DNA from 3 places in the Saccharopolyspora sp. NPDC045941 genome. Region 1 is predicted to be linked to each of the others. Evidence: riboswitches for the same ligand, from Rfam matches in the RefSeq annotation. Region 1 holds a riboswitch; each other region holds the start of a gene.
What was found. Region 1 has a riboswitch for cobalamin ahead of AC07FN_RS36215 (putative cobaltochelatase). Riboswitches for the same ligand answer to the same signal wherever they lie in the genome.
Positions count from the first base shown of each region.

Region 2: linked by a shared signal. The riboswitch ahead of AC07FN_RS00025 (ribonucleoside-diphosphate reductase subunit alpha) and the one ahead of AC07FN_RS36215 (putative cobaltochelatase) in region 1 are both predicted to bind cobalamin.
Region 3: linked by a shared signal. The riboswitch ahead of metE (5-methyltetrahydropteroyltriglutamate--homocysteine S-methyltransferase) and the one ahead of AC07FN_RS36215 (putative cobaltochelatase) in region 1 are both predicted to bind cobalamin.

Region 1 covers NZ_JBWKKU010000064.1:22,131-26,334, forward strand. Annotated here, with positions in the region: gene AC07FN_RS36210 (MFS transporter) at 1-410, shown strand, start outside; gene AC07FN_RS36215 (putative cobaltochelatase) at 573-2,591, opposite strand; cobalamin riboswitch at 2,624-2,796, opposite strand; gene AC07FN_RS36220 (GNAT family N-acetyltransferase) at 3,110-3,577, opposite strand; gene AC07FN_RS36225 (YbaB/EbfC family nucleoid-associated protein) at 3,767-4,204, shown strand, end outside.
Region 2 covers NZ_JBWKKU010000001.1:4,588-8,791, reverse strand. Annotated here, with positions in the region: gene AC07FN_RS00030 (glycoside hydrolase family 3 protein) at 1-2,179, opposite strand, end outside; cobalamin riboswitch at 2,297-2,510, shown strand; gene AC07FN_RS00025 (ribonucleoside-diphosphate reductase subunit alpha) at 2,621-4,204, shown strand, end outside.
Region 3 covers NZ_JBWKKU010000004.1:193,656-197,859, forward strand. Annotated here, with positions in the region: gene AC07FN_RS05000 (2OG-Fe(II) oxygenase) at 1-261, opposite strand, end outside; gene AC07FN_RS05005 (methylated-DNA--[protein]-cysteine S-methyltransferase) at 258-875, opposite strand; gene AC07FN_RS05010 (RNA polymerase sigma factor) at 875-1,369, opposite strand; cobalamin riboswitch at 1,619-1,857, shown strand; gene metE (5-methyltetrahydropteroyltriglutamate--homocysteine S-methyltransferase) at 1,990-4,204, shown strand, end outside.

The DNA of each region.
Region 1 (4,204 bases):
AGGTGTTGGGGCGGCGCTTGGCGGTCTGGCAGCTGATCGCGATCGGCGGCGCGTCGATGTTCGTCGGCTACCTGGTCGTGACCGCCACCGCGAGCATCGCGACCGTGGTGGTCACGGCGTTGCTGCTCGGCGGCGGCTGGTCGTTCATGCACTCGTCGTTGCAGACCTGGGTGACCTCGGTGGCCCCGGAGGCCAGGGGCACCGCCGTGGCGTTGTTCGCGTCGGCGTTGTTCCTGGGCAGTGCGGCCGCATCGGCGGCGGCCGGGTATTTCGCGGAGCGCGGCTCGTACGGCTTGATCTTCGGGATCGCCGCCGCCACGGCGGTTCCGCTGCTGATCGTCGCGGCCGCCTGCCGCCACCGCTACCAAACCCGCGTCGTCGCGCCCGCGGTCGGCGACCGGGCCGCGTGAGGGGCGATTAAAAGAGCCCCCGCACTCGACCGGCCTGGGGGTTACCGGGAGCGCGGGGGCATCTTGCGGGTCCACCCCTGGGGGTCAGGTGGACGGCGTCACCGTACCAATCGGTCGGGTGGGCCAGAAGACGGAACGTCGGATCTCGTAATCAAAACGAGATCAAGCGGCACGGGGGCGCTCGTCCCGGACCGCGCGGACGACGCCGGCGACGTTGTCCGCGGACAGCTCCTCCAGCCGCAGGCAGGGGCCGCCCAGCGCGGCCCCGAGCCGGCCGGCCAGGCCGAGCCGGACCGGCCCGTTCTCGCAGTCCACCACGACGGACGCGACGCCCGCCTCGGCGAGCAGGCCCGCCGAGCGCAGCGCGTCATCGACGGCACGCTGCGTGCGAATACGCCCGGTGAGCCCGGAATCCAGCGGCACGGTGGCCTTTCCGTCGGTCAGCAGCACGACCAGGGCCCGCCGCTGCGGGTCCCGCATCCGCTCGGTCTGCACCACCCGGTGCACGCGCAGCAACCCGTCGGCCAGCGGCGTGCGGCCGCCCGTGCGCAGCTGCCGCATCCGCGCGGCCGCGATGTCCACAGAGGACGTCGGCGGCAACGCGAGTTCCGCCGAGTCGCCGCGGAAGGTCACCACGCCGACCTTGTCGCGCCGCTGGTAGGCGTCCCGCAGCAGCGACAGGACGGCGCCGCTCACCGCCGACATCCGCTCCCTGGCGGCCATCGATCCCGACGCGTCCACCGCGAACAGCACCAGGTTCCCCTCGCGCCCCTCCCGGATGGCGCGCCGCAGGTCGTCGCCGCGCAGCACCAGCCCGGGGCCGCAGCGCCCGCGCGCGACCTGGTGCGGCGCCGCGGCGGCCAGCGTGGCCGCCAGGTGGATGCCGTGACCCTCCACAGTGGATGCCCGCGTCGTGCGGCCGCTCCGCGCCCGGGACCGCGACCGCCGCCCCGGCGCGCCGTCGCCGAGCCCCGGCACCTCCAGCAGCCGCGCCTGAAAAGCCGCCGCCGGCGCCGCCGGCGGCCGCTCCGCGGGCGCCCGGTCGTCGCTGCGCTCCTCCGAGCCGTCGGCTCCGCCGTCCGGCCCGGTGGGTCCTTCGGGCCCCTCCGGCGGCTGACCGCCGCCGTCCGGGCCTTCCGGCGGTTCGTCGTCGCCGTCGTCGGCGTGCTCCGCCGCCTCGGAGAGGGCTTGTTTGAGCTGGTCCTCGTCGATGCCGGGCTCGTCGAACGGGTCGCGGCGGCGCCGGTGCGGCAGCGCGAGCCGGGCCGCCGCCTCGACGTCCTCCTCGGCGACCGCCTCGGCGCCGCGCCAGGCCGCGTGCGCGGTGGCGGTGCGCGCCAGCACTAGGTCGGCTCGCATGCCGTCGACGTCGAAGGACGCGCACAGCGCGGAGATCCGGCGGAGCTCGGCATCGGGGAGGGCGACCGAGTCCACCCGCGAGCGGGCGGCGGCGATCCGCTCGGCCAGTTCTGCGTCGGCACCGGACCACCTCGCGGCGAACCCGGCCGGGTCGGCTTCGAACGCCAGGCGGCGGCGCACCACCTCGGTCCGGGTCGCCACGTCCCGCGACGCCACGACGTGCACGGTGAGGCCGAACCGGTCGAGCAGCTGCGGGCGCAGCTCGCCCTCCTCCGGGTTCATGGTGCCCACCAGCAGGAACGACGCCGCGTGCGAGACCGAAACGCCTTCCCGCTCGACGTGCGCGCGGCCCATCGCCGCGGCGTCCAGCAGGAGGTCCACGAGGTGGTCGTGCAGCAGGTTCACCTCGTCGACGTACAGCACGCCCCGGTGCGCGGCGGCGAGCAGGCCGGGCTGGAAGGCGCGGACCCCTTCGGTCAGGGCGCGTTCCAGGTCGAGCGAGCCGATCAACCGGTCTTCGGTGGCGCCGACGGGGAGTTCGACGAGCTGGGCGGGTCGTTGCGCGGCTTCGGAGCCGTGCGGGCCGTCCGGGCACTGCGGGTCGGCGGCCTGCGGGGCGCAGCCGAAGCGGCAGCCGGTGATCACGTCGAGCGGCGGCAGCAGCGACGCCAGCGCACGCACCACGGTCGACTTCGCCGTGCCCTTCTCCCCTCGGACGAGCACGCCGCCGATGGCCGGGTGCACGGCGTTGAGCAGCAGCGCCAGCCGGAGGTCGTCGTGGCCGACGACGGCGGAGAAGGGAAAGCGCGGGGCAGCGGTCATGCCGGTGTTCCTTCCTCGGGGTTCGGACGCCCCGGTGGCGGGAACAAGGGGCGGCAGTGTCCTGACTCCCGGATCACCGCGCCCCTCCGGCCTTCCCAGGTCGCCCCGGTGGCTCGCGGGGGGAGGGCCGCTCCCCGGTCACAGTGGCGCCGACCGTGCCGGATTCCCACCGGCTTCCTGGCGCACCCCTTGCATTCGGATCAAGGTGCATCGTCGCAGAACCGGCCCGGCGGACCAACCGGCCGCGGCGACGACGAGACCAGCACCACTGCGGCCGGGGTCGCCGGGGTGGCGAAGTGCTCGCGAAAGGTGGCTCAGGCGGCGTCGGGGCCGGTGCGGGACCGGCAGGAGGGGTACGTGCGATTCACCCGGCCGCGAAGCGCCGGTGCGGGTGGCAGGCGACGGAAGCGGGGCAGCACATCGCGGCGATCACGCCGTCCCGTGCACCCATTGCCCCTCCTCCACGTTCCGGAGCCCGGCAGCCCAGATGGCCGAGGTCAAGTCCCGAGTGGCGCCGGTCACGCCCGCCGGCGGGGCTCCCGGCGCATGTCGACGTGCGGGATGCCGTCCTCTAGGTATTCCTCGCCGTCCTCGACGAAGCCGAAGGAGCGGTAGAACTCCTTGGCGTAGGTCTGGGCGGCGAGCACGGCAGGCGTGTGCTGCACCTCGGCGACCGCGGCGCGCATCAGCTTGCGCGCCAGCCCCAGCCCGCGCGCGCTCTTGGCGGTGCAGACCCGGCCGATGCGGAAGGTGCCGTCGGGGTCTTCCAGCAGCCGCAGGTAGCCGAGCACGTAGCCGTCGGCGGAGTCGATCCAGAAGTGGCGGGTGGTCTCCTCCAGGTCCCGACCGTCCAGCTCCGGGTAGGGGCATTCCTGTTCGACGACGAACACGTCGACGCGCAGGCGCAGCATCCGGTAGAAGTCCTCGGCGTCCAGGTCCGCGGTGTAGGCGCGGTGGACGGCGGTCGCGAGCGGCTGGAGGGTCACCCTTACCTGGATATCACAGCGAGGTCTCAAAACCCGCATCCACCAGCACCGGGAGTAGTCAACGCCACTCCTGCCGCCGGCGGGCGGGCGCTGCTCTGATCGGGCCAGTTTCGCGCCGAATCGCTGACCCGCCGCCGAGACCGCGGTTAGCCTGCGCGAGATCGGGAGCCGAGCGGCCATGGGGGATTCGTGAGCGAACCGGTGTTCGGCGTCGACGGCGCGCGAACCGAGGAGGAGATCAGGCGCTGGGCCGACGGCATCCAGGCGAAGGCCGACCGCTACCAGCAGATGCAGCAGCAGGTGACGGCGGTCAAGGCCACCGCGGAGTCCCGCGACGGCGTGGTGCGGGTGACGGTCGACAGCGCCGGCGCGGTCACCGACCTGCAGATCACCGACGACGCGCGCCGGATGTCCGGCGCCGGTCTGGCGGAGTCGGTGCTGACGACCATGCGGCAGGCGCAGGCAGGCATCCGGGACCAGGTGGCCGAGGTCATGTCGGCCACGGTCGGCGACGACACCGAGACCGTCAACGCGGTCGTGTCGGCCTACCGCGAGCGCTTCCCCGATCCCGAGGCCGAGGACGGCGCGGAGCACCGGCCGCCCGACGACGAAGACTTCGAGGACGAC
Region 2 (4,204 bases), on a different contig from region 1:
CCGTGTTGCGCAGCTTGACCCGCACGCCTTCGCCTTCGGCGACGGCGTCCAGGTATTGCCAGGTCGTGTACCCGAGCCCGTGTCCGAAGTGGAACGCCGGTGTCACGGCCCGGTCTTCGTACGCGCGGTAGCCGACCACGGTCCCCTCGGTGTAGTGCAGTTCGCCGTCCACCGGCTGCACACCGGGCAGCGGGACCGGGACGTCGGCGAGCTCGGCGGGGAACGTCGTCGGCAACCGGCCGCCGGGCTCCGCCTCGCCCAGCAGCACATCGGCCAGCGCGTCCCCGTACTCCTGGCTGCCGAACCAGGTCCACAGCACCGCGGGCACGTCGGCGGCCCACGGCATGAGCACCGGCGAACCGGCGTTGACCACCACGACGGTGTTCGGATTCGCCGCCACGACCTTGCGGATCAGCTCGTTCTGCGCGCCGGGCAGATCCAGCGAGTCGCGGTCGCGGCCCTCCGTCTCGACCTCGTCGTTGGTGCCGACCACCACCACCGCGACATCGGCGTCCCTGGCGACCGCGAGGGCCGCGGCGAGTTCGCTGGCGTCGTCCCATTCCCGTGCGCGGTGCCCGATTCCGACCGCCACCAGCGCATCGAGGCTCTGCGGGGTGAACTCCACGGTGAGCGCGGCCCGACCGGCGTCGTCCAGGTCCGATTCCACGATCACCACGTTGAACCGCTGCTCGGGCGGCTCCAGCATGTCGCCCATCGGATCGTCGATCCCGTCCGCGCGCACCACGTCCGCGGCCAGCACCTCCCGGCCCGCGAGCTCGACGCGGAAGCCGCCGGTGCCGTTCACCCCGAACACGTGCTCGCCGACGTCGAGCAGGAGATTCCCCCGCAGCCGCAACGACTTCGCCCCGGCAGGCAGCCCGCCGAGCCACAGCAGCCGCTCGGTGCCGCGCAATTCGCTTTCGAGCACCTCGCCGTCGGCACCGAGGTAGTCGACGCGCAGGCCGCTGCCCTCTCCCGCCGGATCGGCGACCTCCGCACCCGGGATCACGTCCAGCAGCCGCCGGTGCCGGACACCGCGCTGGTACACGACATCCGCGTCCGGCAACGCCGCCCGCAGCCCGTCCAGCGGAGTCACCACGTGCGGCGGGCTGACGTGCGAGGAACCGCCGCCCTGCACCGCCGGAATGGTGGCGTTCTCGCCGATCACCGCGACCTTGGCGACCTTCGGGTCGATCGGCAGCAGCGGCGCATCCGACACGGCCTCGTTGCGCAGCAGCACGAATCCCTGCGCCGCGAGCCGCCGAATGACCGGCCGGGCCTCCTCCGACGGACCGCCACCGCCAGGCTCGGAGTCCTCGAAAGCGCCGACGCGGTCGGCCAGCCGCAGGACGCGCAGGACCTTGTCGTCCAGCACCGACTCGGGAACTCCGCCCTTCTCCACGGCTTTCGCGAGTTTTCCGCCGCTCCAGGGGCTTTTCGGCCCGGGCATCGCCAGGTCGAGGCCGCCGAGCGCCGCCGCCTGGAGCGAGCGGGTGGCGAACCAGTCCGACACGAGCACGCCGTCCCACGCCCACTCACCCTTGAGGATGTCGTTCACCAGCGCGGAATTCTCGGTCATCGTGCTGCCGTTCACCGAGTTGTAGGCGGCCATCAGCACCCACGGCGATGCCTTCGCGATGATCCGCTCGAACGGCTTGAGGTAGAGGTCGCGCAGCGTCCGCTCGTCGACGATCGCGTCGTAGCTGAGCCGCTCGGTCTCGCTGTCGTTGGCCACGAAGTGCTTCGGCGTCGCGGCCACCCCGCGCGACTGGATGCCCGCCACCACCTCGGCGCCGATCTCGCCGATCAGCAGCGGATCCTCCGAGAAGTTCTCGAAATGCCTTCCGCCGAAAGGACTTCGGTGCACGTTGACGGTCGGCGCCAGCACCACGTGCACGCCCCGGCGGCGCGCCTCGTCGCCGAACATCTCCCCCGCGGTCCGCGCCGCCGCCCGGTCCCACGTCGCCGCCAGCGCGGACGCCACCGGGAACAGCAACGAGGTGTCGCGCTCGTCCCAGGTCGTGCCGCGCACCCCGTTCGGGCCGTCGGAGAGCACCAGCGACCGCAGCCCGATCTGGGGCATCGGGTGCAGGGTCCAGAAGTCGGCTCCGGTCAGCAGCCGCGCCTTGTCCGCCACGGTCAGCTCCGAGAGCAACGACCGAAGCTTCGCCTCGTCCACCGGGTCCCCTTTCGCCAGCCCCCGGCCGCCCAGTCTCGGCCACCGCGCCCGGACTGTCGACCGGTACCACGCCACGCCGTTATCTGCCCATGCACGCCGCCCCCGAACCCAACATGTAGTGTGTCGATCGCTGGTGGTTCACCGGAGGCGTCCGGTGAGGCAAGAGGGAACCCGGTGCGAATCCGGGACTGCCCCGCAGCGGTGAACGGGAACGAAAGGCGTGACCCGGCTGCCGAACGGCAGCGGGTAGAGCACTGGGCGAACAGCCTGGGAAGCCACGACCGCTAGGCCGCCCGTGAGTCCGAAGACCTGCCGCCGGTGCACGCGCGAAGCGTGCTGTCCGGGACCTCGAGGGCGGGTCTGCGCGGACGACCAGCGGCTGCCGCCGCGGGTCTCCTCGCGCGCCGTCGTGGTCCGCCGAGCTCGCGAGGGAGAGAGCCCGTGACGGCGACACTCAACGACTGGACCCGCGTGTCCACTGTGGTCCACCAAGCCTGCGCCGGGCTGTCCGGCGTGTCCGCCGAAGCCGTGCTCGACGAGGTGCGGCGCACCGGCTACACCGGCATCAGCGACGACGAGCTCTCGCTCGCCCAGGTCATGGCGGCGCGCACGCTGATCGAGACCGAACCGAACTACTCGCAGGTCACCGCCCGGCTGCTGCTGGACCGGATGCGCCGCGAGGCGCTGAGCTACCTGGGGGAGCCGCAGGAGGCCGACCAGGAGGAGATGCGCGCCCGCTACCCGGAGTACTTCGCCGACTACGTGCGGCGCGGCATCGAGCTGGAGATGCTGGACCCGGAGCTGGGCGCCTTCGACCTGGCGCGGCTGGGCGGCGCGCTGGTGGCGGAACGCGACCTGACCTTCGGCTTCCTCGGGCTGCAGACCCTCTACGACCGGTACTTCCTGCACCACGACGGCACCCGGTTCGAGCTGCCGCAGGCCTTCTTCATGCGGGTCGCGATGGGTCTCGCGCTTCGCGAGGACGACCGCGAGGCGCGGGCCATCGAGTTCTACCACCTGCTGTCGTCGTTCGACTTCATGTGCTCGACGCCGACGCTGTTCAACGCCGGCACCACCCGGCCGCAGCTGTCGTCCTGCTTCCTGACCACTGTGGACGACGACCTGTCCGGCATCTTCCACTCGATCAGCAACAACGCGCTGCTGTCGAAGTACGCCGGCGGGCTGGGCAACGACTGGACGCCGGTGCGCGGCATCGGCGCCCACATCAACGGCACCAACGGGAAGTCGCAGGGCGTGGTGCCGTTCCTGAAGATCGCCAACGACACCGCGGTGGCGGTCAACCAGGGCGGCAAGCGCAAGGGCGCGGTGTGCGCGTACCTGGAGACCTGGCACATCGACGTCGAGGAGTTCCTCGACCTGCGCAAGAACACCGGCGACGACCGCCGCCGCACCCACGACATGAACACCGCGAACTGGGTGCCCGACGAGTTCCTGCGCCGCGTCGAAGCCGACGAGCAGTGGACGCTGTTCTCCCCGGACGAGACCGCTGACCTGCACGACCTCTACGGCAAGGCGTTCGCCGAGCGCTACCGCGCCTACGAGCAGGCCGCCGACCGCGGCGAGATCAAGGTGTTCAAGCGGGTCCGGGCGGTGGAGCTGTGGCGGCGGATGCTGACCATGCTCTTCGAGACCGGCCACCCGTGGATCACCTTCAAGGACCCGTGCAACCTGCGCTCGCCGCAGCAGCACAACGGCGTCGTGCACTCTTCGAACCTGTGCACCGAGATCACCCTGAACACCAGCACCGACGAGGTGGCGGTGTGCAACCTCGGGTCGATCAACCTGGCCCGGCACGTCACGGCCGACGGCATCGACGCCGAGAAGCTGGAGCGCACCACCCGCACCGCCGTGCGGATGCTGGACAACGTCATCGACATCAACTTCTACACGATCCCTGAGGCACGCCGGTCCAACCTGCGGCACCGGCCGGTCGGGCTGGGGCTGATGGGCTTCGCGGACGCGCTGTTCGTGCAGCGCATCCCGGTGTCGTCGGATGCGGCGGTG
Region 3 (4,204 bases), on a different contig from region 1:
CCGCAGCTTCTCCACCGGTTCCGGGAAAGGCGCGGCGAAGTAGTGGTAGTCGCCGTTGTCCCCGAAGCGGTGGCGGCGCAGGTTGATCGTGGCCCGGAAGTGCTCCGGCTCGTCCCACAGGGCCGCGATCCGCTCGCACTCGGCGACGGTCAGCAACTGCGGCAGCAGCGCGCAACCGTAGTCGTTGACCTCGGCGGCGACTCCCGCCCAGTCCGCCGCCGCGACCCGCTTCGCGTACCGGTCCGTCTTCGACGTGCTCATGCCGCCTCCAGGTTCAGCAGGGTTTCCTTGGCTTCCGCGCCGCCGACGTACCCGCCCGAGGTGCCGTCCGAGCGCACGACGCGGTGGCACGGCACCACCACCGGTAGCGGGTTGGTCGCGCACGCGGTGCCCACCGCGCGAACCGCCCGCGGGCTGCCCGCCGCGGCGGCGACCTCCGCGTAGCTGGCGGTGCGGCCGTAGCCGATGTCGGGCAGGTGTTCCAGCACGTTGAGCCGGAACCCGCGCGAGAGCCGCCAGTCCAGCGGCAGGTCGAAAGTCCGTCGCCGCCCGGCGAAGTACTCGTCGATCTGGCGGACCGCCTCGTCGAGCCGGGCCGGCGCCCGCAGGATGCGCGGGCTGATCAGCTCGGCCAGCGACTCCAGGACCGAGCTGTGCCCCTGTCGATCGAAAGCGACCCGCACCAGGCCGCGTTCGGTGGCCGCCAGCAGCAGCTCGCCGACCGGGGTGCCGACGGTGCGGTACGCGACGTCGAGCAGCCCTTCCCGCTGGGCCGCGCTCACCAGGTCGATGTGCAGCCGCTCGCTGGTGTTGAAGTCGATCGCCGGGAGCGCGTCGAACAGGTGTCTGTCGTCGGATTCGTGGATCGTCATCATCACGCTTCCCTCCCCACGCTCGTGGTGGGTCTGTAGGTCGTGCGCAGGGTCTTGATGCCGTCCGCGGCGGCCCGCCGGGCGGCATCGGTGCTGCCGCCGAGGATCGCGGCGATCTCGGCATAGGGCAGGCCGGCCAGGTAGTGGTAGGCCACCGCCATGCGCTGCTTGGCCGGCAGCGCGCTCAGCGCGGCCCACAGGTCGCCGTCCCAGTCCTCCGGGCGGCCGGTCGTGCTGGGCCGCTCGGGCAGGCGCTCGACCACCACCGGCCGGCGGGCCGTCGCCCTGGTGACGTCGACCGCCTTGCGGTGGGCGATCGTGACCAGCCACGCCTCCACGTTGGTGTCCTCGGCCAGCTCCGGGTAGGCGCGCAGTGCGGCCAGGAACGTCTCGGACCACGCGTCCTCGGCGTCGGCCGGTCCGAGCACGGCCCGGCACACTCGCAGCACCATCGGGCCGTACTCGTCAACGATCTGCTCGAACGGTCTCACTTTCACTCCCCGTAGACGCCCCGCGCCGCGGAAACGTGAGATGCGGATCGCCCCGTTTCCACGATCGTCACCCGGACGTGGCCATCCCGCGTTTCGGGAGCGGGCCGCCGGCGACGGTGCCGCGTGACGAGCGTCTCACCGGAGGTGCGGCGGCGGGCCGGAAGATCATGTTCAGCCCGGGGATCGCCGGTCGCGGGGGCCGCCTGGCGCGGGCCGGGCGCGTCACCGGCCCTTGTCAACGGCCCCCCGATCGGTAGCCTCCGTTGTGCTGGTGGTTCGTCCGCCTCCCTGGAGCGGGGTGGACGAGGCAAGAGGGAACCCGGTGCGAATCCGGGACTGCCCCGCAGCGGTGAGTGGGAACGAACGCCGTCCCCGGTCCCAGACCGGGCACAGCACTGGGCACGCGTGCCTGGGAAGCGACGGCCACTAGGAACCCCGGCTCCGGCCGGGACGCGCCCGCGAGTCCGAAGACCTGCCACCGGTGCGCGCACCGGACGGTGCGCGCGGTCCGGGGTCTCGCGGGAGGACCCGGCGGACGACCGGCTCGCGCCGCGCGGTGCGAGCCGGGCCGCCTGCGCCTTCCCGGACCTCGGGGCATCTGCCGTCGAGCTCGCGAGGAGAGGGCCTTGACCAGCAAGATCGGATCTACCGTACTCGGATACCCCCGGATCGGCCCCGACCGGGAACTCAAGCGCGCGCTGGAGCGCTACTGGTCGTCCAGCATCGGCGAGGCGGAGCTGCGCGCGGTGGCGCGCGAACTCCGCGTCCAGACCTGGCGGTCGCTGTGGGACGCGGGCCTGGATTCGGTGCCGGGCAACACGTCCTCGTACTACGACCAGGTGCTGGACACCGCCGTCACCTTCGGCGCGATCCCGCCGCGCTTCGCGAAGCTCGGGCTGGGCCCGCTGGACACCTACTTCGCGATGGCGCGCGGCGTGGCGTCCGAGCCGCCGCTGGAGATGACGAAGTGGTTCGACACGAACTACCACTACCTGGTGCCCGAGATCGGCCCGGACACGCAGTTCTCGCTGGCCGACCGGACTCCCGTGGAGCAGTACCGGGAGGCCGCGGAGCTGGGCGTGACCACCCGCCCGGTGCTGGTCGGCCCGCTCACGTTCCTGCTGCTGGCCAAGTCCGCGGACGGCGCGCCGGAGTCGTTCCGGCCGCTGGACCGGCTGGACGCGCTGCTGGACACCTACGCGGAGCTGCTCGGCGAGCTGCACCGCGCCGGCGTTGAGTGGGTGCAGCTGGACGAGCCCGCCTTCGCCGCCGACCGCTCGCCGGCCGAACTCGCCGCCCTGCGTGCCGCCTACCGGCGGCTCGGCGATCTGGCGGAGCGGCCGAAACTGCTGGTCGCGGGGTACTTCGGCGATCTCGGCGAGGCGCTGGAGGTGCTGGCGTCCAGCCCGGTCGAAGCGATCGGCGCCGACCTCGTCGCCGGTAAGTCCACAGTGGACGCTCTGTCGTCGGTTCGCGGGCTGAGCGGCAAGACCCTGGTGGCCGGGCTCGTCGACGGGCGAAACGTCTGGCGCACCGATCTCGACAAGGCGCTCGCGACCGCTGCCACGCTGCTCGGCTCGGCGAACGAGGTCGCGGTCAGCTCGTCGTGCTCCCTGCTGCACGTGCCCTACGACGTCGACGCGGAGACCGGCATCGACCCGCAGGTGAAGTCCTGGCTGGCCTTCGCCGCGCAGAAGGTCCGCGAGGTGGTCGTGCTGGGCCGCGCGTTGCGCGAGGGCCGCGACGCGGTGGCCGACGAGCTGGCCGAGGCGCGCACCGCGATCGCCGACCGCGCCGGCGCGGACCGGGTCCGGAACAATCGCGTGCGCGCTCGGTTGCAGGCGCTTCGGCCGGAGTACACGCAGCGCGGCGAGTACGACACGCGGCGCGCGGCTCAGCAGGAGGCGTTGAACCTGCCACCGTTGCCGACCACGACGATCGGATCGTTCCCGCAGACCACGGACGTCCGCAAGGCGCGCGCCGCGGTGCGCGCCGGCCGCATCGACCAGGCGACGTACCGGCGGCGGATGCAGGACGAGATCGAGCGCGTGATCCGCCTGCAGGAAGGGCTCGGGCTCGATGTCCTGGTGCACGGCGAGCCGGAGCGCAACGACATGGTGCAGTACTTCGCCGAGCACCTGGACGGCTTCGCCAGCACCGACAACGCATGGGTGCAGTCCTACGGTTCGCGGTGCGTGCGCCCGCCGATCCTCTACGGCGACGTCTCCCGCCCGGCACCGATCACCGTCGAGTGGGCGAGCTATGCGCAGCGGCTGACCGAGAAGCCGGTCAAGGGCATGCTCACCGGCCCGGTGACGATCCTGGCGTGGTCGTTCGTCCGCGACGACCAGCCGCCGGCCGACACCGCGAAGCAGGTCGCGCTGGCCATCCGGGACGAGGTCGCCGACCTGGAGGCGGCCGGCATCCGGGTCATCCAGGTCGACGAGCCCGCGCTGCGCGAACTGCTCCCGCTGCGCCGGGCAGCGCACGGGGAGTACCTGGACTGGGCGGTGACGTCCTTCCGGCTCGCCACCTGCGGCGTCGCCGATTCGACCCAGATCCACACCCACCTGTGCTATTCGGAGTTCGGCGACGTGATCAACGCGATCGTGGCGCTGGGCGCCGACGTCACCAGCATCGAGGCCGCCCGCTCGCGCATGGAGGTGCTCGACGATCTCAACGCGGTCGGCTTCGGCCACGGCGTCGGGCCCGGGGTGTACGACATCCACTCGCCGCGCGTGCCGGACACCGCCGAGGTCGTGGACCTGCTGCGGGCCGCGCTGGCGGCGGTGCCGGCGGAACGGTTGTGGGTCAACCCGGACTGCGGGCTGAAGACCCGCG